Regions from separate parts of the Nocardia sp. XZ_19_369 genome, predicted to be linked through region 2. Evidence: riboswitches for the same ligand, from Rfam matches in the RefSeq annotation. Region 2 holds a riboswitch; each other region holds the start of a gene.
What was found. Region 2 has a riboswitch for cobalamin ahead of IBX18_RS32800 (ABC transporter substrate-binding protein). Riboswitches for the same ligand answer to the same signal wherever they lie in the genome.
Positions count from the first base shown of each region.

Region 1: linked by a shared signal. The riboswitch ahead of IBX18_RS20875 (iron ABC transporter permease) and the one ahead of IBX18_RS32800 (ABC transporter substrate-binding protein) in region 2 are both predicted to bind cobalamin.
Region 3: linked by a shared signal. The riboswitch ahead of metE (5-methyltetrahydropteroyltriglutamate--homocysteine S-methyltransferase) and the one ahead of IBX18_RS32800 (ABC transporter substrate-binding protein) in region 2 are both predicted to bind cobalamin.
Region 4: linked by a shared signal. The riboswitch ahead of IBX18_RS11670 (CbtB-domain containing protein) and the one ahead of IBX18_RS32800 (ABC transporter substrate-binding protein) in region 2 are both predicted to bind cobalamin.

Region 1 covers NZ_JACVED010000005.1:429,897-437,485, reverse strand. Annotated here, with positions in the region: gene bioB (biotin synthase BioB) at 1-77, opposite strand, end outside; gene IBX18_RS20905 (TetR/AcrR family transcriptional regulator C-terminal domain-containing protein) at 296-880, shown strand; gene IBX18_RS20900 (LLM class flavin-dependent oxidoreductase) at 959-2,308, opposite strand; gene IBX18_RS20895 (ABC transporter ATP-binding protein) at 2,305-3,057, opposite strand; gene IBX18_RS20890 (ABC transporter permease) at 3,033-3,893, opposite strand; gene IBX18_RS20885 (ABC transporter substrate-binding protein) at 3,893-4,987, opposite strand; gene IBX18_RS20880 (alpha/beta fold hydrolase) at 5,051-6,220, opposite strand; cobalamin riboswitch at 6,286-6,417, shown strand; gene IBX18_RS20875 (iron ABC transporter permease) at 6,501-7,532, shown strand.
Region 2 covers NZ_JACVED010000009.1:492,048-499,636, forward strand. Annotated here, with positions in the region: gene IBX18_RS32775 (asparagine synthase-related protein) at 1-1,070, opposite strand, end outside; gene IBX18_RS32780 (DUF4190 domain-containing protein) at 1,966-2,427, opposite strand; gene IBX18_RS32785 (LacI family DNA-binding transcriptional regulator) at 2,541-3,590, opposite strand; gene IBX18_RS32790 (MFS transporter) at 3,622-4,848, shown strand; gene IBX18_RS32795 (hypothetical protein) at 4,818-5,513, opposite strand; cobalamin riboswitch at 5,569-5,773, shown strand; gene IBX18_RS32800 (ABC transporter substrate-binding protein) at 5,790-7,367, shown strand; gene IBX18_RS32805 (ABC transporter permease) at 7,375-7,589, shown strand, end outside.
Region 3 covers NZ_JACVED010000004.1:465,348-472,936, reverse strand. Annotated here, with positions in the region: gene IBX18_RS17485 (pyruvate carboxylase) at 1-506, opposite strand, end outside; gene IBX18_RS17480 (glycosyltransferase family 2 protein) at 622-1,497, opposite strand; cobalamin riboswitch at 1,796-1,935, shown strand; gene metE (5-methyltetrahydropteroyltriglutamate--homocysteine S-methyltransferase) at 2,117-4,432, shown strand; gene IBX18_RS17470 (TetR/AcrR family transcriptional regulator) at 4,529-5,098, shown strand; gene IBX18_RS17465 (hypothetical protein) at 5,095-5,625, shown strand; gene IBX18_RS17460 (nuclear transport factor 2 family protein) at 5,949-6,326, opposite strand; gene IBX18_RS17455 (bifunctional 2-methylcitrate synthase/citrate synthase) at 6,427-7,551, opposite strand; gene prpB (methylisocitrate lyase) at 7,557-7,589, opposite strand, start outside.
Region 4 covers NZ_JACVED010000003.1:7,336-14,924, forward strand. Annotated here, with positions in the region: gene IBX18_RS11650 (multidrug efflux SMR transporter) at 1-109, shown strand, start outside; gene IBX18_RS11655 (OsmC family peroxiredoxin) at 301-741, shown strand; gene IBX18_RS11660 (hypothetical protein) at 816-1,307, opposite strand; gene IBX18_RS11665 (CbtA family protein) at 1,343-2,176, opposite strand; gene IBX18_RS11670 (CbtB-domain containing protein) at 2,167-2,361, opposite strand; cobalamin riboswitch at 2,427-2,592, opposite strand; gene mhuD (mycobilin-forming heme oxygenase MhuD) at 2,664-2,978, opposite strand; gene IBX18_RS11680 (alpha/beta fold hydrolase) at 3,073-3,819, shown strand; gene IBX18_RS11685 (A/G-specific adenine glycosylase) at 3,842-4,738, opposite strand; gene IBX18_RS11690 (carbonic anhydrase) at 4,829-5,452, shown strand; gene IBX18_RS11695 (hypothetical protein) at 5,575-6,264, shown strand; gene radA (DNA repair protein RadA) at 6,290-7,589, opposite strand, start outside.

The DNA.
Region 1 (7,589 bases), on a different contig from region 2:
GTCAGTCCTTCGCCGCGGTCGAGCACTTGCTCGCGGGCGAGCGCCAGGATGGAGAGGTCTACGGGGGCCTGGGTCACTGCACGAATCCCTTCGTTCGGCCGAGGTGGCCGTGCAACTTGAACGGTGTTCAGGCTAGGGTAGACGGGGCAGTGAGTCAAAACACTGCGGGCCGGATGATCGACCGTGCCGTGGCTCTCATCGACCACCGCGGCGCACCGGCGAGCGACCTCGAGGCGGTAACCTGCGTAACCACGAAGGGGCTGGCGACGCCCCCTCGGACAGGGAAGGAAATCGGGTGCAACTGCACAGAGCGGACGTGGTCGACGGTGCCATCGCGATCCTCGACCAGTACGGCCTCGCCGACCTGACCATGCGCCGCCTCGCCGGCTCGCTGCAGGTCCAGCCGGGCGCGCTGTACTGGCACTTCCCCAACAAGCAGGCGCTGCTCGGCGCGGTCGCGGACAAGATCCTGCTGCCGATGGACGAGCCGATCGTCGCCACCGAATGGTCCGGCCAGATCAGCGAATTGGCGCACCGGCTGCGCGACTGCCTGCTCGCCTATCGCGACGGCGCCGAATTGGTCTCGGCCACTTACGCATCGCGGCTCACCACGAGCAAGGGCCGGGAACGCATGGCGGGCGCGGCTATTCGCGCGGGCATGCCGCGCCACGAAGCCGAGCTCAGCTCGTTCACCCTGCTGTACTACGTCCTCGGCCAGACCGTCGACGAACAGTCCAGGATGCAGATGGAATCCGCCGGCGCCCTGCCCGACGACGAGACCCCCCTCGACGAGACCCCCGACCCCACCGCCCGTTTCGACTTCGGCCTGCAACTGTTCATCGCAGGCGTCCGTCACTTGCTCGGCACGCGGGTGCGCTGAGCCGCACACTTTCCGAGTTCCCGCACACGGAATCGCGTGCGATTCCGTGTGCGTCTCGACAGAAAGTGTGCGGCTGCTCTAGCCGGCCAGCGCCGGTTGCGCGGCGGTGCGGCCTGCGGGGCGGGGTAGGCCGAAGTGGTCGCGCAGGGTGCTGCCGGTGTACTCGGTGCGGAACAGGCCGCGCTGCTGGAGGATCGGGACGACGGTCTCGGCGAACACCTCCAGACCGCCCGGGTAGTACGGCGGCATCACATTGAAACCATCGGCGGCGCCGTTGCGGAACCACTCTTCGATCGTGTCGGCGACCTGCTCAGGGGTGCCTGCGAATACCCGGTGACCGCGCGCACCGGCCAGCTTGTGCAGCAGGCCGCGCACGGTCGGCCGTTCCCGCTGCACGATTCCGGCGACGACCTGGAGCCGGCTGCGGGCGTTGTCGGTGACCTCGCCCGCGTCATCGAACAGATCCACCGGGACCGCCTCGTCGAGCGGGAGGTGACGCAGGCTCTTGCCGACGATGTTCTCCAGTTGTGTCAGACCGTATTCCGGCACGGTGAGCTCGTTGAACTCGCGCTCGAGCCGCTTGGCCGCGGCCTCGGTGTCGCCGATGAACGGGCTGATGCCCGGCAGGATCTTGACGTGGTCCGGGTTGCGGCCGAAACCCAGTGCCTGCGCCTTGATGTCGGCATAGAACCGCTGCGCGTCCTCCAGCCGCTGGTGCGCGGTGAAGATCGCCTCGGCGTACTTACCCGCGAACGAGCGGCCCTCGTTGGACGCACCGGCCTGCACGAGCACCGGATACCCCTGCGGTGTGCGCGGCGCGTTGAATGGTCCACGGACACTGAGGTGTTCGCCGACGAAGTCGATCGGGTGGATCTTGTCCGGGTCGGCGTACACCCCGCTCGCCTGGTCGAGCAGGATGGCGTCGTCTTCCCAGCTGTCCCACAGCGCGACCACGGCGTCCACGAATTCCCTTGCCCGCGCGTAACGTTCGGCGTGGTCGGGGTGCTTGTCGAGGCCGAAGTTGGCCGCGGCGAGGTCGGTGCCGGTGGTGACGATGTTCCAGCCCGCCCGGCCGCGGGAGATGTGGTCCAGCGTGGAGAACAGCCTGGCCAGGTTGTAGGGCTCGTAGTAGGTGGTCGAGGCGGTGGCGATCAGGCCGAGATGTGTTGTCGCCGTGGCGATGGCGGTGAGCAGGGTGATCGGCTCCAATCCGGAGCCCGCGTTGTGCTTGACGTTGGTGCGCAGCGCCGGTCCGTCGGCGAAGAACACCGCGTCCAGCTTCGCGGCCTCGGCGGTGCGACCGATCTGCTGGTAGTAGTCCACGTCGTAGATCCGGCCGGGCTGACTGTCGGGATGCCGCCAGGCGGCCTCGTGGTGGCCGGACGGGTAGATGAACGCGTTGAGGCTGAGCTGACGCGGAGTACTCATGAGGCTTGCTTCTCTTCTTCGTGGAGGTCGTCGGCGCCGACGCCGAGGCTGGCCAGCAGCAGGGCGCGGTGTCGGATGAAGGCCGGATCACCGTGCCTGCGTGGACGTTCCAGATCGATCCGCTGGTCGAGGGCGATCCGTCCCTCGTCGAGCACGAGGACGCGGTCGGCGAGCAGCAGCGCCTCGTCGACATCGTGGGTGACCAGCAGGACGGCCGGCTTGTGCCGCGCGCACAGGTCTTGCAGCAGCACATGCATCCTGATCCGGGTGAGCGCGTCCAGCGCGCCGAACGGTTCGTCGGCCAGCAGCAGTTCCGGCTCCCGCACCAGCGAACGGGCCAGCGCGACGCGTTGCTGTTCGCCGCCGGAAAGCTCTCTGGGCCACGCTTTTTCGCGGCCCGCCAGGCCAACCTCGGCGAGTGCGGCCCGCCCACGCTCGGCGGCACCGGTCCCGCGCAGACCGAGAATCACGTTGTCGAGCACCCGGATCCACGGCAGCAGCCGGGAATCCTGGAACACCACCGCACGTTCGGCCGGAACCGTCAGTTCGCCCGAGCCGGGCACGTCGTAGTCCAGTTCCGCCAGCGCACGGAGCAGGGTGCTCTTTCCGGAACCGCTACGACCGAGCAGGGCAACGAATTCCCCGCGCGCGATGTCGAGATCGATGTCGCGCAGCACGACCCGCTCGCCGAATCCGCGACGCAACGCGCGCGTCCGGACTACGTTCAGTCCCCCAATGTCTGTCGCCATGACAGCGCCTTCCTTTCCACCGCACGCACGGCGAGATCACCGAAAAGTCCGAGCAGGCCGTAGATCACGAGCCCGACCACGATCACGTCGATTTGGCCGTAGGTGCGGGCCTGGGTCATCAGGTAGCCGATGCCGCTGGTGGCATTGACCTGTTCCACCACCACCAGGGCCAGCCAGGCGATGGTCACCGCGAGGCGAAGTCCGAGGAAGAAGCCGGGCAGCGAACCGGGCAGCGCGATGCGGCGGATGAAGCCCCAGCGCGAAAGTCCTACCGTCTGTGCGAGTTCCACGTACCTGGCGTCGACGCTGCGCAGGTAGGCGTGGGTGTTCAGATAGATCGGGATGGCCACGCTGGTCGTGATGACGAGCAGCTTCATCTCCTCGCCGATGCCGAACCACACGATGAACAGCGGGATCAGCGCGAGCGTCGGAATAGCGCGCTTGATCTGAATCGGGCCGTCCACCAGCGCTTCACCGATCCGGCTCAAGCCCGCGACGAGTGCGAGGACCAGCCCGACGGCGACACCGAGGACCAGGCCGTAACCGGCGCGCTGCACCGAGGTGAGCAGGTTGGATTGCAGCCTGCCGTCGGCGAGCAGGTCACCGGCGGTCTGGGCGACCGTCCACGGCGCCGGCAGGGTCTCCGGATCCATTGTGCCGGAGGCGGATCCGAGCACCCACGCGGCGATCAGCAGCGTAGGTCCGACGGCGGCGCCGAACGGGATCGGCCGACCGGGGCCGAGCCGGGGCCGGGTCGGCTTGCGCTTGGCGAGTTCGCGCGCCGGTGCGGCACTGCGCCCGAACTTGTTCCATACTCCGGCGTCCAAGGTGGCCATCAGCGTTCCTTCGGGGCGAACGCGGCACCGCTGGCGGTGACCGCCTCGGTGATCGCGGCGTCGTAGCGCAGGTCGAAGCCGTTGGCCGCCTGCACCTTCTTCGGCAGCTCGCCGGCCTCGGCGATGGCGTCGATGGTGGCCTGCTGCCGGTCGACCAGCTGTTGATCCAGATGCGGGAAGGTGAAGGTGCCCAGCGAGTCCACGATGCGCTTGGCGTCCTCGGGACCGACCTTCTGGTTGTCCACGTAATACCTGCGCGCCCACTCGTCCTGATGGGTGTTGACCCACTGGTTGGCCCGCACGAACGCGCCGACGAGGGCGCGGGTCGCGGCGGCCTTGGCGGGATCCTGCACCACCGCGCGGCGGGCATACAGATAGCCGAGCCCGCCGTAGATGCCTTCGGTCTGCGCGTCCGGGATCAGCGACGCACCCGGAGTACGCAGCAGCCGAGTCACATTCGGCTCGATCAGCGGCGCGACGTCCACCTGCGCGGTGCGCACGGCGTCGAGGAACTCGGCCAGCTGCAGCCGGATCAATTGCACGTCACCGGGTTTCAGTCCGGCCTTGTCCAGCGCGCGCAGCACCGCAGCCTGCTGGGCGGTGCCCTCGGCGTAGGCGATCTTCTTGCCCTTCAGGTCGGTCAGCGTGCTCACCGACTTGCCCGGCGCCACCGCTAGTTTCAGTGCGGTCGGGCTGGTTTGGTACGCGGCGACGATCGGCACGTCCTGCCCGGCGATCAACGCGTGGATCGGCGGCACATCGCCCACCTGCGCCACGTCGGCGGCCTCGGCGCGGAAGGCTTCGAGAATGGCCGGTCCGCCGACGAAATTGGCGAACTCGACCTGGAACGGCAGCTTGTCCAGCTCACCGGAGATCCGCAGCACCGACTGCAGGCGCTCGGACTGGTCGGCGACGATCAGCTTGGTGCCTGCCGGAACGTCAACGGGTAGCGGCGTGTCCGCGGCGACGGGACCGACCGGCTTGTCGTTGTTCGCGCAGCCGGTGAGTCCGAGGGTCGCAACGGTTGCCACGGCGAGCAATGCGGCGGTGGTGCGGCCTTGGCGGCCGAACAGAAACGTGCGTGGTCGGTACATGCAGGGATTCAAACAAGACAAATCCGGCCCGAACACCGTTTGTCTCATGCTGGTTCGAACTGCTCAGCGCGGTGCCGCCGCCGTCGTCTGCGCCCGGACCTGCTCCTGGTACTGCTGGATGAACGGCAGGATCTGCTGGTCGATCACCGTGTTGTACTCGACCGGGCGCTGCATCGGATTGGCATGCCCGGTGTTTCGCGCCTGCACCACCGAGAGCGTGCCGTCCACGCCGCCGGCCTGCTCGATCAACACCTGGTGCGAGTACTCGACATCGACCACCCGGTCCCGGCTCGGGTCGCGCGGACGGATGAAAACGATGGCGGGGCGCGGCTTTCCGTCCACCGGCGCGGCCAGCGCCTTCAGATCATTGGTCGCGCCGCCCGCCACGATCGCGGTGAACTGCACCTCGATCAGCCCGTTGCTCGCCGCGTTGCGCGAAAAGATCTTCTCCCGCAACACCTCGCCCATCACCACACGCAGCCGGCCGAAGCGGATGCCGGGCGGTCGGCCATCGCCGCCGTACGAGACGAAACGGTCGCGGCGCGCATAGGTTTCCACGGCCAGCCGCAGCAGGCGGCTTTCTCGCGCGCCGGGCAGCCAGCGCATCCAGCGCACCATGTCCTCGCCGCGGCCGCGGCTCTCCGGGCGGACCGCGTTCAGGTCCACCGGCGTGCAGTCCAGGATCACCCCGGCCAGGTGGCGGTCGCTGTCGAGGTGGATGTGTTTGGCGACCTCCAACGCGATCACCCCGCCCATGCTGTGCCCGACCAGCACGATGTTCTTCAAGCCGGACAGCTCGGTGGCGCGCACGATCAGGTCGGCGATGACCTTGGTGTCGATACCTTCGTTGTCGTAGCGGATGGCCCAGACCACGCCCATCCCGCGCAGCGCGGGCAGGGCGGCGGCGGTCGCGCTGGCGTCCAGGCCGCCGAGCCCGACCATGTCGACCACCACCGTGTCCCAGTCTTCGGGATCGGCCGGGGCGGCGACGGGCAGGATCGCGGGGTCGGTGCGGGCGAGTCGTACCTGTTCGGGTTCTACGTCGTAGGTGAGGTACTGGGCGAAGACGACCAGTACGGCGGCCAGCAGTACGACCACCCGCAGCACCGCGGACCTGGTCCGGCGCAACGTCTTCCACTCGTGCCACAGGCTGGTGTCCCGTAGCCGGGCTTTGCGTCGCGCGTCGTCCCAGTCCGCGACAGTGGACGGGTGCCGGTCATCGAACGGCGACATCTGTCCCACTGTAGGTAAAGAATGTGGACTGTCGCCATTCCACACCTTGCCCCCGCGGCGCCGCGAACCCGACCGAACGGTAGAGTCCTGCCGTCAACCTCGGCGGGTGCGGGAATCCGGTGTAATTCCGGAACGGTCGCGCCACTGTGATCGCCCTCACGGCGAAAGTCAGACCTCCCCTGCCGGGACAACTCTGGAGAGGCCGCGACTTGCCTGTGGAGCACCACCGAATCATGCGCGCTCGGCGCATGCCGGAACCCAGCGCTGGCGGGGTGGCGGCATGACTCGTGTCCGTGCGGCGATCATCTTCCCTGCCCTCGGGGCCTTACTGATCTGCGCGATGATTCTCGCCACCGGCTTCGGCGCGGAAACCTTGCCCGTCTCTTCGGTATTGACGGTGCTGCAACACCGGGTGACCGGGCAGGCGCCGACCGACTTCGGCTTGGACACCATCGTGTGGCAGCTGCGGGTGCCGCGAACTGTGCTCGCCGCGATCGTCGGCGCGGGGCTGGCGCTGGCGGGCGCGGCCATGCAGACCCTGGTGCGTAATCCGCTGGCCGACCCGTACCTGCTCGGGGTTTCGTCAGGTGCGGGGGTCGGCGCGGCTGCGGTCATCACCTCCGGGTTGTTCGCCGGGGCCGGGGTGTGGGCGTTGTCCGGTGGGGCGCTGGTCGGTGCGTTCGTCGCGGCGGGGCTGGTGTTCCTGATCGCGGTGCTGCAGGGCGGGCTGACGCCGTTGCGGCTGGTGCTCACCGGCACCGTGCTCAGCTCCGGGTTCGCCGCGTTGAGCAGCTACCTCATCTTCCGTCGTCCGGATCCTTCGCACGCCCAGGCGGTGCTGTTCTGGTTGCTCGGCAGCCTCGCGGGCGCCGACTGGACGCGAATCGCGTTGCCGCTGAGCGTGGTAGTGGTCGCGGCTGTCGCGCTGCTAGGTGCGAGTGGCTGGCTCGACGCGCTGACCGTCGGCGGCGATACCGCCGCCTCACTGGGCGTTCCCGTCAAAGAGCTCCGCATTGCGCTGTTCGTGTTGCTCGCGGTGCTGGTCGGCGTGCTCGTGGCGGTCTCCGGTGGTATCGGCTTCGTCGGGCTGGTTGTCCCGCACGCGGCCCGTCTGCTGGTCGGTCCGCGTCACCGCAATCTGTTACCCGCCTGTGCGCTCTGCGGTGCGCTGTTCCTCGTCGTGGCCGATGCCGCCACTCGAATCGTGGTTCGCCCCATCGAGATCCCCGTCGGCGTGCTGACCGGACTCATCGGCGCCCCCACCTTCCTGATTCTGATGGGGCGACGGCGTTATCGGTTCGGAGAGTCATGAGCGGTAACAACATCGCCATCACCAGCACCACTAGCTCTGCGCGCGACAGCGTCGAAA
Region 2 (7,589 bases):
CCCTGCAGCACATCGCACACGCCATAGTCGGGGGCCGGACTGAACAGCAGGTCACCGTCCCGGCCCCAGGTCAGCAGTTCCACGCCGTCCTGGTGGACCCGCTGCACGATCTGCTCCAGCCAGCGAAACCCGGTGTGGTTGTACGGATGCGAGAACCGCCAGTCCTCGTTCACGTGCCCGGCACCGGTGTCGGTCATGATCGGCACGAACGGGATGGACAGATATCGGCACACTTCGCGGGCGTACTCGGACTCGTCGGCGAGCGGATCGTCGGTGGCCAGGTGGTAGGCGGTGACGTCGGCGCCGTTGGCCACCAGCGCGGCGGCCACGGCGGAGGAATCCATGCCGCCGCTCAGCAGTAGTCCGATGTGACCGTTGTGCGCGTACGGCCCGGTCGCGGCGAGGAGAAGTTCCCAGGCCCGCTCCGCGTAGTCCCGCGCGGTGCTGCCGCGCGGCAGCGGCTTCGGCGTGATCCGGTCGTACTGGACGACCTCGGCCGACACACCGTCGAACACCAGCAGGTGGCCGGGGCGGAGCAAGCCCAGCTCGGGATAGGCGAAGATGCTGTCGCCGCGGCAGATTCGCCAGATGGTTTCCCGGTCCAGCCGGTCGAGGCCGTCGGGGACGAGGTCGGCGGGATCGCTGGACCATGCCAGCGTGTGGCCGGACTGCTTGTAGAACAGCGTGTCCCGGGTGAACAGGCTGCGGAACAGGAAGACTCGATCGTCGGTGACCAGGCAACCGACCAGGTCGCCCGGTAGCTCCGCCAGATCCGCGTACCGTCCACTCCTGAGGGTGGCGGTGATCCGTTCGGCGAGGGCATCGTCCAGAACTCCGGTGAGGGTGCCGCCCAGCGCTAGATGGGCCCGATCGCTCGGGTGCGCGGGCCGGACAGTCGGGTGCTTTCCCGCTTTTGTCCACTGCCGCAAGTAATTCGGGCTCTCCGGGACACCGCGCGCGGGGAAGGCCGCGAAGGGCACGCTGGCGTAGTCGACGGGAGCCCCGGCGCGGGGCAGGGTCGCTCGGCCGGCGCAACCGAGGTAGTCCACGGTAAGTGGGGAATGGTCCATGATGGCGGAACCTCTCATTCGCCGATAAATGTGGTCCCCTCCCCGTCACGTGCCGAAAGGAGGGGACCACGGGTCGATCATTGCCTGCGACTAGAGCAGGTTGCCGTGGCTGACCAGATCAGGCACGCCGCGGAAGAGGATCGTGGTGTGGTCCTCGACCGCACCCAGGCAGATCACCAGGGGCTCGATGTAGGGCATCTTCGTCATTGTATTCACCTCCTTTCTTCAATGTCGTTCTCATGGACCCCGGCGGCGCAATACGCGCGCCGGGGACAGCTCGAATTCTCCGGGATTCTCATTGCGACAAGACCGTGCGCAACAACGTTTCAGATGCACTGGGAAATCACACCGAATACATACCGACCGCTCGAATTCGTAAGGGGCGCACTGTGATGCGGCGATCCGAATATTCGGCATATGAGGACATGACTCCACCTAAAAATACACAGAGGTGGTCGACTGCTGGGACCAGGCAGCGGACTTCGGTGTCCCACAATAGGTCTCGGCGTCGAGACAGATTCGGGACGAGGGCTGGTAGGTCACAACCATAGTCCCCCATGGCCTTTGCGTCGACCCCTACTGCGCACCCGAATAGTGTCGAATTCGTAAGCACGCCGAATAGAATCGGCGACCGACGATGCCGACTGGTCGGCGGGTACGGCCAGCACTCAATTACCCGCGGATGAAGATATTCACAATGGAAGTTCAATGCACCCGACCGACCGAGCGCAATGCCCCGCGGTGTCGTAGTCACGCGGGGCCGGCCGCCTGCCGGAGCGCGGGCACGGCGCCACGCGCTCATCGGCAAGTCGGTGTCTTACACTGCTTAGCGAAGCCGTCCTGACGAGATCCATTTGGCGCGCGATGAATCATCGATAAGCGAGGAACAAACGAGTCAGTTGGTCGGCTGCGGGCTGATGGTGACGCTGAATTTGTTCTCCACCGTCTGCTGCCAATCCCGTTCGCATTGATCGATTTTCGCGCGGTCGTTGCCTGCGTCGCTCACACAGTCGGTGAACTCGTCACCGCCGGTGTAACTGAAAAGCGCGAAGCCGACGGCTATGGCGATCGCTGTCACGACCAACGCAATTATGCTCAACACCAAGCCCGTTATCGCCATAGCGGAACCCTCGGCGGCGCCTTTACGGGCCCGCGCCGCGGCGATGATGCCGATGACGAGGCCGGCGAGGCCGAACAGGATGCCGCCGATCACCGTCCAGAAGGTGAGCAGCGCGAGGATACCCAGCACCAACGCGGTGATGGCCAGGCCCTTGCCGCCGGGCCGCCGATGCGAACCAGGGACCGGCGGCGGGTACTGGCCCGGTGCCGTATAACCGGGGGGAAATTCCTCCGTCATGGCTGTCCTTTCTTTGCATCGGTTTCCAGTGCGCCCGTTCGATGGCCTCTCGAATGCTAATGAAATTCGAGCCGAGTGCACGCGTGCCACACGCAGCCTTATCGAAAGAATGGTCAGTGACGCGTGCTGGAGCGCCGGATAATCGACCACGGCTCGGCACGGGAGTCGAGCCGCTGCCCGAGCGCGGCGCGGGCGCATAAAGCGCCCTGTTCGCGCAATGATTGCGCGACGGTGGTGAGGTCGAGCCGCGCGGCCACGGCGGCATCGTCCCACCCGGTTACGGCGAGTTCGCCGGGGATGGCGCGACCGAGCGCACGGGCGGCGCGGACGACGCCCGCCGCGAGTTCGTCGCTCATCGCCGCGATCGCGTCGGGCGGTTCGGCGGAGGTCAGAAGCGTGGTCGCGACGCGTTCCGCCTCGTCCGCGTCGTTACGCGTACACACCGCGACGGTCACCTCGGCCCAAGCAATGCCGGCCTGCTCGGCCGCCTGCCGATACCCCTCGAGCCGCTGCCGCGTCACTGGGAACGAGACGTCCGCAATGCCCGTGCCAGGCGTTATCGCGCCGACTCGCTGCCTGGACAATGGGAAACTCAGCACCGCGGCACGCTCGGCGCCCGCGAACGCGACGGCACCCACCGCCTGCGCCGCCGCCCGGTTGTCGATGGTGACCAGACCCGATCCGGGCACCGCCGGTCCGCCGTGCACCACCGCGGGACGCTTGGTCGCCTGCACGGCGGGCAGGATCGGGTCGTCGTCGGTGGTGGTCCACACGATGAACCCGTCGACCGCCGCACGCTGGATCCGCTGCGGATCGTCGGCGGCGCCCGTGATCGGCAGAATCGTTATGCCGTAACCACGTTCGGCACACACATCGGCGATTCCGGCCAGAAACGACACCGCCTGCGGATCGTCGAACGCGTAGCTCAGCTGCTCGCCGAGCACGACGCCGAGCGTGCCGGTGCTGCCGCGGCGCAGCGAGCGGGCACTCGGGTCGGGTCCGGCGTAACCCAGTTCGTTCGCCGCCGCCAGCACCTTCGCACGAGCCTGCTCGGAGACCCGGCTCGGCCGGTTGTAGGCATAGGAGGCGGTCATCACCGACACTCCGGCCCGCTCGGCCACCTGCGCGAGCGTCACCCGCTTCGATCCGGCAGAGGAAACCATCGGCTCAGCATAATTGTGTATCGTTACACACATGGCTCGACAACCCGCCGACTCGCCGCGCCCGCTGATCACCTCGGCTTATGTGGCGTTCGCGGCCTTCGGCTCGTTCTGGGGAATCTGGGGCGCGTCCGTGCCACGGGTGGCCAAGCAATCCGGCCTCGGCGCAGGCCAACTCGGGTTCGCCTTGCTGTTCGTCGGTGCGGGCGCGCTGCCCGCGATGCTGCTGGCGGGTCGAGCGTTGGATCGATGGGGATTGCGGGTCGCGTCGGTGGCCATCGGCGCGCTGGGTGGCGTGGGTGCCGGATTGGCGCTGACCGCCCGGGATCTGGTGAGCCTGTGCATCGGGCTGGCGTTCGTCGGGGCGACCAGCGGAGCGGCCGACGTGGCCATCAACGCGGTGGCCGGACGGGCGGAGCGGAGCGCGAGTCGCCCCGTCATCACCCGGGCCCATGGCGCGTTCTCCAGCCTGGTGGTGCTCGGCAGTCTTGCCACCGGATTGGCTGCCGCGGCCGAACTTCCGCTCGCGGTCCCCTTTGTCGTGGTCGCCATCGCCTCGATGGTGACCGGTGCCGCCACGTTCCGGATGCTGCCGGGCCGCGACATACCGGAGGACTACGAGGACTGCACCGCAACAGATTTCGCCGACTCCCACCGATGGCGGATCGCTCCTTTCGTACTCATCGGGGCACTCGGCGCGCTGGCCTTCGCCAGCGAGAACGCGCATCAGAGTTGGAGCGCGGTCTTCGCCGAGGCCGAACTGCACACCGGGCCGGGATCGAGCGCGGTCGCGCCCGCCGTGTTCGCGGGCACGGTCGCGCTCACGCGGTTCGCCGTCGGCGGCGTGCGGGCCGATATGTCCCGCACCGTACTACTCGCCGGAGCTGCGGCCACCGCGGTCGGCACCGTCCTCATCGCCTCGGCGCCAACACTTTTCGTCGCCGCAGCCGGTCTCGCGGTGGCCGCGGCCGGGACCGCGGTGCTGTTCCCGACGCTGCTGGCCGTGGTCTCGCGCAACGTCGACGAGGCCCGCCGCGGCCGCGCGACATCGATCGTCACGATGGTGTCCTACCTCGGATTCCTGCTCGGGCCGGTCTATGTCGGACTCTGGGCCGACGCCGTCGGGCTGCGCGGTGCCATGCTGGCCGTCGCGGTACTCGCTGCCGGACTGTTCCTGCTGACACCGGTATTGCTGCGCCGCAGCGGATTCGGTAAACGCGGTGCGGCCGATCAGGTCGACTCGGCAATGAGGTGGAGGTAGGCGGTGTCGAGCGGGATATCGACCGCATACCAGGCTGCGGGTCGGTCGTCGTCGCGGGGACACCAAGCGGACGCGATGCACAGCCGGGCCACTTCCCCTGCGGCCAAGCCGGGGAGATGCCACGCGATTCCGGCCGGATCTGCATATCGCACACCGTAATCGGTGCTGTCGTCCGAGCCGGTCGACAACAGCCGCGCCCACCTGACGGGCATCAGCCGACCGTCCGCGGCCTGCATTGCGAGCAGCTCCGCATCCGGGCCGCCGATCGACACCATGAAGTGCTCGTTCTCGACACTCACCGCCGCGAGGCATTCGCCGGAGTCCTGGCCGCCGTACGCATCGGCGGGCAGGTCGGTCAGCGCGGCCGAGACGACCAGTCCGGACACCTCGGCGCGCGCCTGCACCTGCCAGATTCCGGCCCACACGGGGACCGGTGGGCCGTCGTCCCAGGGCTTGACATCGATGCCGCCGATCAGCAGATCGACCGTTGCGGTCCGGTGCCGCCAGCGATGCAGATGGGAACCATTCGCCAAGCGCCACAGGGTATTCGACTCCGCCGGTAGCACATCCGCCGCGAGCGTGACGGAGAACTCGACGGTGCCGAGGGGCGTGTCGATCACCGCTGGGCGACGGTCTGCCTGAGCCAGCTGGTCGGTGGGGAGCATCCGCCTATCATCCAGGGTTGCCGACCGGCGTATCCCGGATACCCGAACGTACCGCAATCCGGCTGCTCGTCGGCGTCAGGAATAGCAGACGGTATGGTCTGAATCCGGCGTAGGGAACACCGGTGCGAATCCGGGGCTGTCCCGCAACTGTCACCGAGGAGCGATCCGCCGATTCATGGTCACGGCCTACCCAGGCTGGAAGACCGGCGGGGAGCGTTGATCCGGGAGCCAGGATACCTGCGCCGTGGTACCGGGAACTCACCCACGAGGATGGCAATGGACAAGTACACAGCGGTGCGGCCCGGGCTCGGTCGCCGTTCCTTTCTGCTCGGGAGCGCGGGTGCGCTCGCGCTGGGCGGCCTGCTCGCGGGTTGCGGCACCGAAGGCGGCCCAGCGGCGCCGGATGGACCACCGCGAGCGGGCGGACGCCTGCGGTCGGTGATCGCGGGGCGGTCGGCGAGCGCGGACGTGCTCGATCCGCACGAGGCCGGTAGTTCGGCGGGTGGCGCGGTGTCGAAGAACGTGTGGGACAAGCTCGTCGCCTACAACAACGACCTGACGTTGCGCTATCGGCTGGCGGAGTCGTTGGAGCCCAATGCCGACGGCAGCCAGTGGCGGATCACGCTGCGCCGTGGCGTGGTGTTCAGCGACGGCTCGCCGTTGACGGCGCGGGATGTGCTGTGGAGTTTCGAGCGGATGCTCGACCCCGCCAAGAAGTCGTCCGGCGATCTGGCCAACATCGACATGTCGCGCACCCGCGCCGACGGCGATCTCGGTGTGCTGGTGACGATGAAAACGCCGCTGGCCGACTTCGGTTCGGTGCTGGCGGGCTGGTACTGCTACATCGTGAAGGAGGGCACCGGCACCATCGATGGATCATCGCTGCCGGTGGGCACCGGTCCGTTCGCCTTGCAGCGGTGGTCGCCCGGCGACCGAACACTGTTGCGGCGCAACGACCGATACTGGGACGGACGGCCCCTGCTCGACGAGGTGGAGATCATCCAGATCGCGGAGACCGAGGCACGGGTCAATGCCTTCCTGTCCGGGGAAGCCGATGTGGTGCACGAGATCTCGTACTTGCAAGCGCGCACCCTGGAGCGCGACCCCGGTACGACCGTGGTGGTCCCGCCCGCCGGCCTGATGGGCGCGTTCCAGATGCGGGTGGACACACCGCCGTTCGACGACGTGCGGGTCCGGCAGGCCATGCGTCTCGCCGTGAACCGCCAGGCCATGGTCGATTCCGTGTATTACGGCTACGCCGAGATCGGCAACGACGTCTACGGCAAGGGTACGCCCTTCTACCACGACGGTCTGCCGCAGCGGACCTATGACCCGCAGCGCGCGCGAGAGCTGTTGCGGGAGGCGGGCAAAGAGAATCTGACGGTCACGCTGCCGACCGCCGACGGCTCGCCGGGCATGCTCGACTCCGCGACATTGTTCGCCGAGCACGCGAAGGCTGCCGGGATCAACATCCGGCTCGAATCGGTGCCCGCGGACACCTACTTCTCCCAGGTCAGCGGTAAAGCACCGCTGTCGCACATCGGTTGGTGGAACTACAGTCTCGATTACTTCTACGGCCAGACCATGACCAGCACCTCACCCAGCAACGGCACCGGCTGGCGGCGGCCTGGGTGGGACGCGAAGTTCGCCGAGGCGCGCGCCGCGATGGACCCGCAACGCCGCCGCACGCTGTATCACGAACTCCAGGAAGAACTCTGGAACGAGGGCGGATACATCCTGCACAGCTTCGCCAAACGTCCCGACGCGGCGAAGAACCATGTGCGCGGCGTACGCAGCGGGGTGCCCGGCACCGACGACTGGGCGAACTACGCCACCACCTGGTTGGCGACGTAGCAGCGCCGTGATCGCCTATATCGCACGGCGTGTCGGCGGTGGGATCGGTGTGCTGTTCGCCGTCGCGCTCGTGGTCTTCTGGTTGTTCGAAGCACTGGACTCGGATGCGGCCACGGTGCTGCTGTCGCGCGACGGTGGCGGCGACCCCGCGCCGGAGCAGTTGACCGCGTTGCGCGCCGAGCTCGGGCTGGACCGGCCCGCACCGGTGCGCTTCGCCGAGTG
Region 3 (7,589 bases), on a different contig from region 2:
CGCATGCCGCGCCCGCCGCCGCCCGCTACCGCCTTGACGAAGATCGGGTAGTCCAATTCCTCTGCCGCGGCGAGCAACTCGTCCACGTCGGCGGACGGCGCGCTGGACCGCAGCACCGGCAGCCCGGCCGCCTTGGCCGCCGCGATGGCCCGCGCCTTGTTGCCCGCGAGCTCGAGCACCTCGGCGGACGGGCCGATGAAGGTGATGCCCTCGCGGGCGCAGGCCGCCGCCAGGTCCGGGTTCTCGGACAGGAAGCCGTAGCCCGGGTAGACGGCGTCGGCGCCCGCCGACTTGGCCGCGTCGACGATCGCGTCGATCGAGAGGTACGCCCGGACGGGGTGCCCCTGTTCACCGATCTGGTAGGACTCGGCCGCCTTCGTGCGATGGACCGAGTTGCGGTCCTCGTACGGGAAGACGGCCACCGTCCCAACGCCGAGCTCGTAGGCCGCGCGGAAGGCCCTGATGGCGATCTCGCCCCGATTGGCAACCAAGACTTTCGTGAACATTGGCCTAAGGTACCCGGACCCACCCGCCTCACAGACACGGAAGGGCCCTTCGCAAGCATCTTCACAACGCCGTCCGGCGGCGTTGCGAAGATGCGTTCATCCGCGCGTCACACTGTCAGATCCAGTGCATCGTGCGATGGCGGAGCCCGCCGCGGAACTGACCGACGGCGAGGCCGATCATCAGTCCGCGCTCCTCGGCAACCAATCCACGGGTGAATGGCAGACGAATCATGCGTAACAAGACTTCCGGCAGGTGAATTTCCGGCAACCCATTGTTCGGGAATTCCGCATTCAGCCGGGCGAGGCCGATGCCCCGGCTGCGTCCCTGCCGATATCCGGGACGGAAGCCCTGCCGGTATCGATAGGCGACGAGCGCCTCCGGCAGATATCCGAGACGGTATCCCTCGCGATGGGCCCGCCAGCCGAATTCGAGATCCTCGTTGGCGGCGTAGCTGGTGTCCTGGCCGCCCAGCTTCCGATACACCTCCGCCCGGCACGCCATGCTGGTCCCGATGATCACAGGTGCATAAACGCCGGTCGGCTGGAATTTGTCGGGGGTCGGGATGTTGGCGACGTGGCGCGGATTGGCCGCGTTGAGCGAATCACCTTCGACCGCAGAGCAAATCAGGTCGTACCCCTCGTCCAGGAACGCGACCATCCGGCTGATCCAATTGGAATGGGCCTGGTCGTCGTGATCGCAGAACAACAGGATCGTGCCGGCGGCTTGCGTCGCGCCGACATTACGGGCAAATGCCGCACCGGAGGTCCCCGACGCGTCCACATAGCGTAGTTCGAGGCGGCCTTGCAGCGGATGAGTTTCGATATGGAGTTTCACATCGATCGGGGATCCGTTGTCGGCTATGACGACATCGAATTCCCCCCTATAATCTTGACGCGTCAAGGCGCCCAGTTGGACATCGAGTAGATCCAGGCCGTCGGCCGTCCCGATGTAGGTTGGAATGACGATCGATACCGACCGTTCAGTCACCACGCGTACTCCTGCAATCGTTTCCCCACGCGGGAGCCCTCCCCCCGAGGGGACAACCTTAAACGCATTCCGGAAAGAGGGGCTACACCCGAGTTCCGTGGGCTTCCTCACAGACTTGGTCAAATGACCAAACAGTGATGGGCAAATGATCGAAGACGCCGCTCCCCCGCCCGGCCGCCCACCACCGCGCCGCGCGCCCTATGCTCGTAGGTGCAGCTGGTTCACTGCGGCGCGTACGAGATGGAGCCCCGTCGTCGCGCAGCGGAGTCGAGTTCGACCGCCCCGAAAGGGTGGCCGGGCGAGAGGGAACCCGGTGGGAATCCGGGACTGTCCCGCAGCGGTGAGCAGGAACGACCGCCGTCACACGCACTGGGCACGATGCCCGGGAAGCGACGGCCAGTAGGTCGGCCGCGAGGCCGGTGCCTGTGAGTCCGAAGACCTGCCAGCCGTGTCGGATACGCCGTATCCGGCGGCCACCGCCTCGTGGATCTGGGCGCGCGGTTCTACCAGTACTGATATGTCGGGCTCTAGTTCTGTCGAATCTCCTGGCGTATCGAGGTAGCCGCGCAACCCGTATGGCGTTGGCTTACGACTTCGTCGTTCGCCAAAGGGCGCTGCGTGCATGATCGCTCGCTGCGCTCGCGAATGGCACCAGCACTGGAGAGACAACGTGACTGTTGTAAATCAGACACCGTTCACCGCAACGGTTCTCGGGCTACCTAGGGTCGGACCGCGGCGCGAGCTCAAGCGGGCCACCGAGGCCTACTGGGCGGGCAAGATCGACGCCGACCGGTTGCACGCCGTCGCGCGCGAGCTGCGCCACGCCCAGCTCACCGAATTACAAGCGGCAGGCCTGGATTCGATCCCGGTGGGCACCTTCTCGTACTACGACCAGGTGCTCGACACCGCCCAGCTGCTCGGCGCACTGCCGCAGCGGGTCGCCGGGATCGCCGAGCCACTGGACCGGTACTTCGCCGCCGCCCGCGGCACCGACACGGTGGAACCGCTGGAGATGACCAAGTGGTTCGACACCAACTACCACTATCTGGTGCCGGAAATCGGCCAGGACACCGTGTTTTCGCTGAACCCGGCGAAGCTGCTGGACGAGGTGCGCGAGGCGGCCGAGCTCGGCGCGAACGCGCGCCCGGTGGTGGTCGGGCCGATCACCTTCCTGAAACTGGCCAAGGCCACCGGCGGTGCGCCGTTGGACCGGCTCACCGAACTCGTCCCGCTGTATCGCGAGTTGCTCCGGCTGCTGGCCGAGGCAGGGGTCGGCTGGGTGCAGATCGATGAGCCTGCGCTGGTCACCGACCTCACCCACGACGAAATCGACCTGGTCCGTAGCACTTACACCGACCTGTCCGCGTCGTCGCAGCGCCCCGCGATCCTGGTGGCGACCTACTTCGGCCATCCCGACGCGGCACTGACCGCGCTGGCTGGCACCGACATCGAGGGCATCGCGCTCGACTTCACCGCAGGCACCGGCGTTTCCGATGTGGTGGGCGTTCCGGCCCTGGCGGGCAAGCTGCTGGTGGCCGGCGTGGTCGACGGCCGCAACGTCTGGCGAGCCGATCTCGACCAGGCACTGTCCACCCTGGGCACCCTGCTGGGTAGCGCTGCGTCGGTGGCGGTCTCGACCTCGTGCTCGCTGCTGCACGTGCCGTACACGCTCGCCGCGGAGACCGGGCTGGACGACCGGCTGCGATCCTGGCTGGCGTTCGGCACGGAGAAGGTGGCCGAGGTTCGGCTGCTGGCGACCGCGCTGACCGAGGGCACCGAGGCGATCAGCGCCGAATTGGCCGACGTGCGTGCGGCATTGGCGACGCGGCAGTCCGACCCCCGGCTGAACGACGCCCAGGTGCGGGCCAGGTTGGCGGCGCTCGGCCCGGACGCCAGCAGGCGTGCGCCCGCCGAGGAACGCCGTGCGCTGCAACAGGAACGGCTGCACCTGCCGCCGCTGCCGACCACGACCATCGGCTCGTACCCGCAGACCTCGGCGATCCGGTTGGCCAGGGCCGCGTTCCGCAAGGGCGAGATCGACGAGGCCGAGTACATCCGCCGGATGCGCGCCGAGGTCGCCGATGTCATTGCGCTGCAGGAGAAGCTGGGCCTCGACGTGCTGGTGCACGGCGAGCCGGAGCGCAACGACATGGTGCAGTACTTCGCCGAACAGCTCGACGGCTTCGCCGCCACCGAGCAGGGCTGGGTGCAGTCCTACGGTTCGCGCTGCGTGCGACCGCCGATCCTGTTCGGCGACGTGACCCGGCCCGCGCCGATGACCGTCGACTGGATCAGCTACGCGCAGTCGCTCACCGACAAGCCGGTGAAGGGCATGCTCACCGGGCCGGTCACCATCCTCGCCTGGTCGTTCGTGCGCGACGACCAGCCGCTCGGCGATTCGGCACGGCAGGTCGCGCTGGCCATCCGGGACGAGACGGTGGACCTGCAGGCCGCGGGTATCCGCATCATCCAGGTGGACGAGCCGGCGCTGCGGGAGTTGCTGCCGCTGCGCAAGATCGACCAGCAGGCCTACCTCGACTGGTCGGTGCAGGCGTTCCGGATCGCCACCTCCGGCGTCTCGGACGCCACCCAGGTGCACACCCACCTCTGCTACTCGGAGTTCGGCGAGGTGATCGACGCGATCGCCGGACTGGACGCCGACGTGACCTCGATCGAGGCGGCGCGCTCCCGGATGGAGGTGCTCGACGACCTCAACGCGGCGGGCTTCGACCTGGGTGTCGGGCCGGGCGTGTACGACATCCACTCGCCCAGGGTGCCCAGCGTCGAGGAGATCACCACGTCCTTGCGTGCGGCGCTGAAAGCCGTTCCCGCCGAACGGCTGTGGGTCAATCCGGACTGCGGGCTGAAGACCCGTGGGCAGGCCGAGGTGGCGGCGTCACTGCGGAACATGGTGGCCGCTGCGACGGCTGTGCGCTGATCGCTCCGGCTTTGTGAAGTTCAGCCCCCTTCGTGTTCGCGGAGAGGGCTGAACTGCACACTTGTTTATGACTGACTGGTCATTCATAATCGAATCATGCCGAAGAAAGTCGACCGGGTCGCCCGCCGAGCGGAGATTCTCGAGGCCGCCGTGCGCGTGTTCGCCCGCAAGGGCTTCGCCACCTCGCGTATCGAGGACGTCGCCGCCGAGGCGGGCATCGCCAAGGGCAGCGTGTATCTGTACTTCGACAGCCGAGATGCGTTGCTGGCCGGGGTTTTCCAGAGCTATGCCGAGAGCAGCGGACAGGTGCTGGCCGAGCTCGGCGACGGCACCGCACTGGATCGGCTGACCAGGCTGATCCGCGGGACGGTCGAGATGCTCGCCGCGCACCCCGACCATGCGCGCGTCCTGCTGGACGTCTGGGCGTCGAATCCACCGCTCGATATGGCGACGGTGTATCGCGAATACCGCTCGGCCGTCGCGGATCTGCTGCGGCAGGCACGGGCCGACGGTGAGTTGCGACCCGACATCGGCGAACCACATGCCGCAGTCGTCGTCGGCGCCATCGAGGGGTGTCTCGTCCAGGCATTGGTCGATCCGCAGGTGTCCCTGCGCGAACTGGCCGACCCGATGGTACAGATCTGCGTGGAAGGAATCCGTCGATGAATCTCACGGATCGATTGATCGCCCCGAATGCCACACGTGGTGAGGTCGTCACCGGCTTCGGCGCGGCATTCGGCGGCGCCGCACTGGCTTTCGGCTTGGCGCTGCACGCCCAGTTGTCCTGGCTGAGCGTCGCCGTCGTCACGCTGGTCGCCTTCGACATGTTCGGCGGCGCGGTCGTCAACGCCACCGATTCGGCGAAGCGCTGGTATCACCGTCCGGATCGAACCAGCCTGCACCACCTCGCCTTCGTCGCCATCCACGTCCAGCCGTTCCTGCTCGCCCTGGTGGTCCCCGGCTTCACCTGGCTCGCCGCCACCGTCATTTACGCCTCCGCCCTCACCGGGGCCGCCCTGGTCACGGCCGCCCCGCGCGAGCTACGCCGCCCCATCGCCTTCGGCGCCACCGCCGCCGCACTCACCATCACCACCAGTATGCTCATTATCCCGCACGTCGTAGCCTGGTTCGCTCCGCTCCTGCTGATCAAACTGCTACTCGCGCACCTACTTCCGGAAAACGCCGCCCGCTGACGGTCGGTGCCTCCCACCCACGGGAGGCACCGACCCACCACCTCACTCGAATTCGGTCTCCGGCCGCAGCCGCTGCCGCCGCCGTGACGTGTACCGCTCACACGGTTCCTCGGCCCGCTTGACCGGTTGCTGCCGCGACCTGGAACTCATCCCTCGCCGCCACGCCGTATGACACCCCGGACATCGGTCCATACCAACCCCTTTTCACCCGTCGTCAACCACTCCATGAATCGCCCCTAACCACCTTCGACGCGCGAACTCTCCCGTCGGTTCCGGGTAGCTACCAGGAATTTTCCAGAACGGTCCGACCGGTTCGACCGAGTTCAACCCGCCAGGTTGAAGGCGCGGTTGATGACGCCCATGTCGAAGTAGTCGCGCCAGGCGACGATGGCGTCGCCTGCTACCTCGAAGACGCCGGTGACCGGGAGGGGGATGGCCTGGCCCGCGCTGCGGAGGGTGTCGGTGCGTTCGTTCATGACCAGGTTGCCCGAGGCGATCTGGTGGTGGATCTCGAAGTCGATGGCCTCGAAGGTGGTGAGGAAGCCCGCGATGAACTCGCGGATGGCGGCGCGGCCGACCACCGGTTCCATCGGGATGTTGTGGTAGACAGCGTCTTCGGCGAAGAAGGACGCAATGCGGTCCGGATCCGGGTCGGACCAGCTGCGGCACATGTCGCGGACGAGTTCATCGGGGCTTGGCATGGGTTTGGCTCACTTTCTGATGCCGGGGGCGGCCGAACCGCGTTGTCCGCACCGCCTCCCCGATTCAACCAAGCAAGTGCTCGGTTAGGAAGACCCAGTCTCAATGGAGCCCGGCGAGCTCGCGTTGCGGCACCCCGACGTACTCCGAGAGCGGCCGAATCAACGCGTTCGAGGCCGCCTGCTCCGCGATATGCGCGGTCCACCCGGTGATCCGGCTCATCACGAAGATGGGCGTGAACATCGCGATATCGAAGCCCATCAGGTAGTAGGCGGGGCCCGCCGGGAAGTCGAGATTCGGCTTGATACCCGTGGCCTCGGCCATCGCCCGCTCCAGTTCGGTGTACATCCGCAACCACCGTTGCCCACCGGTCACCTCGGCGACCTCCGCCAGCGCGGCGCGCATGGTCGGCACCCTGGAGTCGCCGTTCTTGTAGACGCGATGCCCGAACCCCATCACCTTCTGCTTGCCTTCGAGCTTGGCGCGCAACCATTCTGCGGCCAGCTCCGGTTCACCGATCGCCAGCATGGCGTGCATGACGGCCTCGTTCGCGCCGCCGTGCAGCGGCCCCTTCAGCGCACCGATGGCGGCGGTGATCGCGCTGTACATGTCCGACTGCGTCGAGGTGACCACCCGCGCCGCGAAGGTCGAGGCGTTGAAACTGTGCTCCGCGTAGAGGATCAGCGAGATCTCGAAGGCCCGGACGATGCGCGGGTCGGGCACCGTGCCGAAGCACATGTTCAAGAAGTTCTCCGCGAAACCCAGATGTGAGTGCGGCGCAATGGGATCGAGGCCGCGCCGACGGCGCATATCGGCGGCGATGATCGTCGGTAGCGCTGAGGTCAGCCGTAAGGCCTTGGCCCGCAAGGCACGCGGTGCCGGGGCGGTACCCAGCTCCTCCTCCGGGTCCTCGGCACCGAGGAAACTCACCACGGTCCGGACCACGTCCATCGGGTGACAGGAGGTGGGCATCTTCTCGATCAGCGACAGGATGGATCGGTCGACCCGGCGCTGCGCCCGCTCCCGCTGACACAGCAGCGCCAGCTGGGCCGCGTCGGGCAGTTCGCCGTACCAGAGCAGGTAGGCGACCTCTTCGAAGGAGCAGTGGGCCGCGAGATCCTGCACCGCGTAGCCACGATAGGTCAGTGAGTTGGTCTCGGGCACCACCTTGGAGATGGTCGTGGTATCGACCACCACCCCGGCCAGACCCTTCTTGATCTCGGTCATGTCGCTCACTCGCTAGGGGTGTACGTGAAGATTCCGGA
Region 4 (7,589 bases), on a different contig from region 2:
CGGTCTCGGGATCGTGGTCCACAAGGACCCGCTCAGTGCGGGGCGGGTGCTCGCGCTCTCGCTGATCCTCGGCGGGATCGTGCTGGCGCGGGTCACCAATCCGGAATAGGCAGGACTCCGAAGCGCAGACGCAGCAACATGTTTCGCGTGGACAAGGCCACTGATCGCGAGCGGATCGATCGTGCGCCGCGTCGCTGAGGTTGCTGATACGGCGCTCTAGTCTGACCCCGAGACGTGGGGCGGCGGGCTGGCTAAGCTCGGGGGCTGCATCGGAAATTGCTTACCAGCGAAAGGATTTTAATGCCTACACGTACCGCTCGTACCGCTTGGACCGGCTCTCTTCAGGAGGGGTCGGGGCAGGTCGAGCTGGCCAGTTCCGGGGTCGGCAAGTACGACGTGTCGTTCCCCAAGCGTTCCGCCGACGAGGCCGACGGGACCACCAGCCCGGAGGAGCTCATCGCGGCCGCGCACTCGTCCTGCTACGCGATGGCGCTCTCGGCGCAGATCGGCAATGCGGGCGGCACCCCGGAGAGCCTGGACGTCACCGCCGACGTGACCCTCGGCCCCGACCCGGCCGGTGGCTTCCGGATCTCGGGCATCAAGCTGACCGTCCGCGGCAAGGTCTCCGGCATCGACGCCGATGCCTTCGCCGCCGCGGCCGAGGCCGCCAAGGCGGGCTGCCCGGTGAGCAAGGCCCTCGCGGGCGTCGACCACATCCTGCTCGACGCGGCCCTGGCGTAGTTGGCACTCGCACCGCCGCATGGTTTTTCGCACACCGGCTGGTGTGCGGAAAGCCATGTGATTATGCGAAATGCTCAGGCCCGGCGAAAGAAGCGACGGGCTTCGGGGCGGTACATCGCGGGGATGGCGACCAGGACCGCGACGATGTGAATGACGCGGAACAGGCCGATGGTCGCGGATTCGACGGTGATATTCGCGAACAGGTCGCCGAACTTGTCGGCGGACAGCAGCGCGGCCAGCGGTTCGATGACCAGTGACAGCAGGCCGATCACGCCGATCCCGAAGGTCAGTACCAGCCGGGCCCAGCGGGCGCCGTGCGTCATCCGGATGGCGACCAGCAGCACCACCAGATAGATGCCCAGCCGCACGGCGAGACCCGTCGCCATGCTCGCCACGTCGACCTCTTCGCGTTCGAGCAGTGCGGCAATCCGAACAATCGCCTCGGCGACCCCGGCGAGCAGTGCGACGACCATGCCGAGGTAGGCGATACGGATGGCGCGTGGCGGCTCGACGGGCGCACCCGAGCGAAGCGGTGCGGGCCAAAGAGAAAGGGCGGTGTCGGTCATGACACCGACACTGCCCCTCTTCTTCTGGATGCGGATCAGCCCGCGGTAGCGATCGACTCTCGTACCGGAGTATCAGTGCGCGTGGCGAATTCGGTGAGCGCGGCGAAGCCGAGGGCCAGGCAGGCCCACAGCGTCGCGGTCTGCGCCAGCGACGCCACCCGGAACTGCCACAGCAGGCTGGCCGGGAAGTCCGCCTTCACCTCGTCGACGCCGGGCAGCAGGATGTAGCCCACCGCCGTGACGAGAACTAACGCGGCGAGTCCGGCGATCAGCCGCAGCATGCTCAGCCGCCCGCGCAGCACCTTGTAGACGTACACGCCGACACCGACCGCCACCAGGCCGAGCAGCACCGCCGCCAACCACAGCAGGGTGCGCTGGTTGATCGTGTCCGGATCGCCGACCGCGGGTGGGTTCGCCGGGTATTTGAAGAACGGCACCGCGACGATCGCGGCCCAGCCACCGAGACCAAGCGCCAGTGCGAGTTTCGGCCCGGAGAACGTCGTGTAGCGCCGCGCGAAGTGCGCGACCGAGGCGAAGATCGCGCCGAGCGCCAGGCCGGCCAGGCCGAGGGCGAGGAACTGTCCCGCCTTCTGCCCGGCGCGGCTGACCAGTGGTTCTTCCGCGTCGCCGTGCGAATGTCCGCCGCTCGCCTCCGGTTCCGCGCCGTGCGGATGATCCGCGGCGGAACCGGCTTCCTCGATGGCGATGGCGGCGTCGACCTTCGGCTCGCCGACGAAGTAGCCGACCGATGCGGCCAGCAAGCCCGCGATCAAGCCTGCCAGTAGTCCGCGCAGTAGAAGGGTCTTGAGGGAACCGACCAGGGGGACGGCAGCCGACGGAGTCGGCGGGGTGGGTGAGCTCAGTGGCACGGAAGCCCCAGCAGGTGACGTCCGTCGTGCATCAGCTCATGCAGATACATCCCGCTGCGCGAGATGACGCCCTGGTCGAAGCCGACCAGGTACAGCGTGAGCAATGCGAGAAGAACGACACCTACCGTGACGAGCACAGTGGCGAGTGAATCGGTTGCCCGGCTCGGCGAATGCGCGATGGCCATGCGAGTCCTCCTAGGGATGCGCGAGGTCGGACATCCGTCCTCCACAGCGCTTTCAGCGTCCCGTCGTCGAATGGGGGCGAGAGTGCCGGTGTCTGGCTGTCCGGCACCCAGGAGCTCGATGCATGGAACACAGTGGCGCGACCGCTCCGGAATCGCACCGGATTACCGCATCACCCTCGCGTTTTGTCCTTCGAACTGTGACACCTGGAGGCACCCGACGTCAATATGACCAGCGCGGACCGCGCCCCGCCGTCGGGCGAGTCGCCGGGCAGGTCAGCCCGCCCGGCCATCCCTGAACTACGTCAGCTCGCGGGCTTCGCGGCCACGTCGAGGACCACCTCGAATTCGAGCAGCGAAGCACCCGTGGAGACCGGCTTCTGCCGCTCACCCGCGTGCGCCTCGCGCGCGGGCCCGTCCCGCCAGGCCGCGAACGACTCTTCCGAATCCCACTGGGTGACAACGAAGTACCGGTTATCCCCGGCGACCGGCCGGAGCAACTGGAAGCCGAGGAAACCGGGCGAACCCTCGACCGCGTGCGCACGGTGGGCGAACCGCTTCTCCAACTCGGGGCCTGCGCCCTCGGGAACCTCGATCGCGTTGATCTTCACAACAGCCATGGCCTCGACAATACGACCCGCGAGCGGCCGCTCGGTATGGGCCGTATCCGGGGGAAGTGCGCACGCCGCGCGCAGACCCGGCAGAATCGGCGGGGTGTTGCACGACGAAGGTGGAGCGGGGGTGCCGATCCTGCTGCTGCACGGGCTGATGGGCAGCGCCCGGACCTGGCACGACCAACTGGACTGGCTGCGCGACTACGGCCACGTCTACACCTTCGATGCCGCGGGCCACGGCAGACCGGCGCCTGCCGAACTGACCACCGAGGCCTTCGTCGCCGACCTGACCGCCGCCACCGCGGGCATCACCGAGCCCATGGTGGTGATCGGGCATTCGATGGGCGCGCTGCACGGCTGGGTCTTCGCCGCGACGCACCCCGAGCGGGTGCGCGCGCTGGTGATCGAGGACATCGCCCCGGATTTCACCGGCCGCACGGCGGCGAACTGGGCGGCGATGATCGAGGCGTGGCCGCAACCGTTTCCGGACGCGGCGGCGGTGCTGAAGTTCTTCGGGCCGGTCGCCGGTCGGTACTTCCTCAACTCGTTCGAGCACGGCCCGGACGGCTACCGGCTGCACGGCTCGGTCGCGACCTTCCGCGACATCTCCGAGGAATGGGGCAGTCGCGACTTCTGGCCGCAGTGGCACGCCATCCGCGTGCCCGCCCTGCTACTGGAGGGCGAGCACACCATCACCCCGCCCGGCCAGATGCGTCAGATGGCCGAAGTCCACCCCGACGCCGAGCACATACTCGTCACGGGCGCAGCCCATCTCGTGCACGACGACCAACCCGAGCACTACCGCGCCGAGGTCGAACGCTTCCTCCGCCGCGTCCTCAACCCGTAGCGCTCAGCACAGCCGCACACGGTCAGGGGGCGTTGCCGCCTTCGCCGGCGAGGGCGAACAGGCCGTCGACGGTCTGCTCGATCAGCCCGTCGACCAGCAGCGAGTCCAGCGCGCGGGCCCGCTGGCCTGGGTCGCGGGGCCACGCCAGATCCAGCCGTACCCGTTCCACCGGACCGGTCGCGCCGCGGAGCACGTCGAGCAGGCGGCCGCGGGCTTGGCGGTCGGTGCCCTCGTATTTCTGTGTGCGACGGACGATTTCGGAGACCGGACGGCCCGCGGTGACCCACGCGCAGGTCGGCAGCGGGCAGCGGGTGCAGTCCGGTGTGCGGGCGGTGCACACGGTCGCGCCCAGCTCCATCAGCGCGGCCGAGAACACCGCGGCGCGGTCGATCTGTTGCGGCAGTAGGGCTTCGGTCTCCGGCAGATCGCGCGAGGACGGGTTTCCGGCCTCGGCCCGCCCGTGCACGGCGCGGGCGACCACCCGGCGCACATTGGTGTCGACCACCGGAACCCGTTGCCCGTAGGCGAAACACGCGACCGCCCGCGCGGTGTACGCCCCGATGCCGGGCAGGCTCAGCAACACCTCGACATCGGCGGGCACCTCATCGCCGTGCTCGGCCGCGAGCACCCTGGCGCACTCGTGCAGCCGCAGCGCGCGGCGCGGATAGCCGAGTTTGCCCCAGGCCCGCAACACCTCGGCCTGCGAGGAGGCCGCCATCGCCGACGGCACCGGCCAGCGCGCCACCCACTCGCGCCAGATCGGCTCGACCCGGACCACCGGGGTCTGCTGCAGCATGATCTCGCTCATCAGAATCTGCCACGCGGTGACCTCGGCGCGACGCCACGGCAGGTCGCGCGCGGTCTCCTGATACCAGTCGAGCAACACGTCCGCATCGATGCTGTTCGGAGCTTTCCTCACTGTTCCTGTCCTACTGCTGCCGGTCGGTATTTGCCGACCTGTAACCAAACGAACTGGCTCGTAACACGAGCCTTGTGCACAATGATCGGTATGCCTGATTCCAATCCGGTCAGTGCCTGGAAGTCTTTGCGTGAAGGCAACGACCGTTTCGTCTCCGGTGCGCTGCTGCATCCTAGCCAGGGCGCCAATGACCGAGCCAAGCTCGTCAGCGGCCAGCACCCGTCCGCAATCCTGTTCGGTTGCGGTGACTCCCGAGTCGCCGCCGAGCTGATCTTCGATCAGGGACTCGGTGACATGTTCGTGGTGCGTACCGCGGGCCACGTCGTCGACAGCTCGGTGCTCGGTTCGATCGAGTACGGCGTGCAGGTGCTCGACGTGCCGCTGATCGTGGTGCTCGGTCACGACAGCTGCGGCGCGGTGAAGGCCACCATCGACGCGCTCGACGGCGGTGAGGTGCCCGGCGGATTCATCCGCAGCGTGGTCGAGAAGGTCACGCCGTCCATTCTGATCGGCCGCAGGGAGGGCCTGTCCACCGTCGACGAGATGGAGGCCAGGCACGTGGTGGAGACGAGCAGGCTGCTCATGCAGCGGTCGATGATCATCTCGCAGCGGGTGGCGACCGGTGAGCTCGCGATCGCCTGTGTCACATACAAGCTCGCCGACGGCCAGGTGAAGTTGCAGCGTGTCGTCGGCAACATCGGCGAGCTCGCCTGAGCCGGGGTCGCCGGAGTTTCCCCTGCGTGCGGGCCGGAATTTACTCGCCACGATCACCTATTCCGGACCGACACGCCGCAGGCATGAGTCGCTGCGCCCGATGGTGCCCTTACCGTTGAGGCGTGCTGGAACCGAATGGACCGCTGCCACCGGAGATCTATTGGCGTCGTCGCGCATTGGCGATCGGCGCCTTGGTCGTCGCGCTGGCGCTGGTCATCTGGCTGGTACTGACGGTCTCCGGCGGCGGCGACTCGCCCGGTGACTCGAAGCCCGTCGTGGCAAGCTCGTCGTCCAGCACGGCGAGCAAGCCCGCCGATGCCTCGACGACGAAGGCCGCGGAGCCGAGCGAATCCGGCACGCCCGCACCGTCGAGTGCCGCCTCGTCGGCGTCGAACGAGCCTGCCGCGGGGACGGGGCAGTGCCCCGATCAGTCGCTGGCCATCAAGATCAGCGTGGATCAGCCGACCTACCGGGTCGGCGAGCAGCCGAACTTCCGGATCGTCATCACCAACATCTCCAGCGTGCAGTGCCAGCGGGACATGAACCTGGCGCAGATCCAGGCGTCGGTGCTGTCGCTGGACGGCCAGCGCCGGTTCTGGACGAGTTCGGACTGTTCGCCGGTGGACGAGTCGAACGCGCGCAACCTGAAACCCGGTGAGCAGGCGCTGTTCACGGTGCGCTGGTCGGGCACCACGTCGCAGCAGGGCTGCGTCGGCGAGCGGGTGCCGGTGCCCGCGGGCGCCTATCAGGTCATCGCGCAATTCGGTTCGTTGCATAGTTCGCCGGAGCCGTTCAACCTGACCACCACCTGAGCCGCCGCGAATTAGGTTGGCCCCGTTAGAAATCGGGTGCCACCTCGGTCGCCTCCTTCGCCGCGCGCCGCTTGCGGGTGCCGGTGATGCGGATGGCCGCGCGCACGTCGGCGACCTCGTGGATCTTCATGCCGCCGCGCTTGAGCGGGGCATAGCCCGGCGGCACCAGCGCGGTGGTGAAGCCGAGCCGCTCGGCCTCGGCCAGCCTGCGTTCCAGCCCGGTCACCTTGCGTACCTCGCCGGCCAGCCCGACCTCGCCCAGGATCACCCAGCCCGCCGGAATCGCCACCTCCGAATTGGCGCTGGCGATGGCGAGCGTGATGGCCAGGTCGGCGGCGGGCTCCAGCAGGCGCATGCCGCCGACCGTCGCGGCGTACACATCGGACTTGCCGATGAACACCTTGCCCCGGCTCTGCAGCACGGCGAGCACCATGGCGACCCGGTTGTAGTCGAGGCCGCTGACCGCGCGGCGCGGATTCGGGATCTCGGTCTCCACCGTCAGGCCCTGCACCTCGGCGACCAGCGGCCGCTTGCCGTCCATCGCCACGGTGACCGCGGTGCCCGGCACCGAATCGGTGCGGTGGTGCAGGAACAGCCCGGACGGGTCGTCGACACAGGCGATGCCGTCCTCGTGCAGTTCGAAACAGCCGACCTCGTCGGCGCTGCCGAAGCGGTTCTTGATGCCGCGCACCATGCGCAGCGTGGAGTTCTTGTCGCCCTCGAACTGCAGCACCACGTCGACGAGGTGTTCCAGCGTGCGCGGGCCCGCGACATTGCCGTCCTTGGTGACATGGCCCACCAGTAGCACGGCGATCCCGGTCGCCTTGGCCAGCGAGGTCAGCGCGGCGGTGACCGCGCGCACCTGCGTGACGCCGCCGATCACGCCGTCCACCTCGGGCGCGAGCATGGTCTGCACCGAGTCGACCACCAGCAGCGTCGGCCGCACCTGTTCGACATGCCCGAGCACGATCGACAGATCGGACTCCGCGGCCAGATACACCCGCTCGTGCACCGCGCCGGTCCGGTCGGCCCGCAGCCGCACCTGGCCCGCCGACTCCTCGGCGGTGACGTAGAGCGCCTTCGCGTCGTTCTGTCTGGCCCAGCGGTGCGCGACCTCGAGCAGCAGCGTCGACTTACCGACGCCGGGCTCGCCGGACAGCAGCACCACCGAGCCGGGCACGACGCCGCCGCCGAGCACCCGGTCGAGCTCGCTGACCCCCGTCGACCGCGCCTGGGTGATCTTGGAGTCGATGGTGGAGATCGGGGCGGCGGCGGTGCTCGGCAGCATCGCGCGCCGGGCGGGGGAGCCTGCCCCCGTCGCCGCG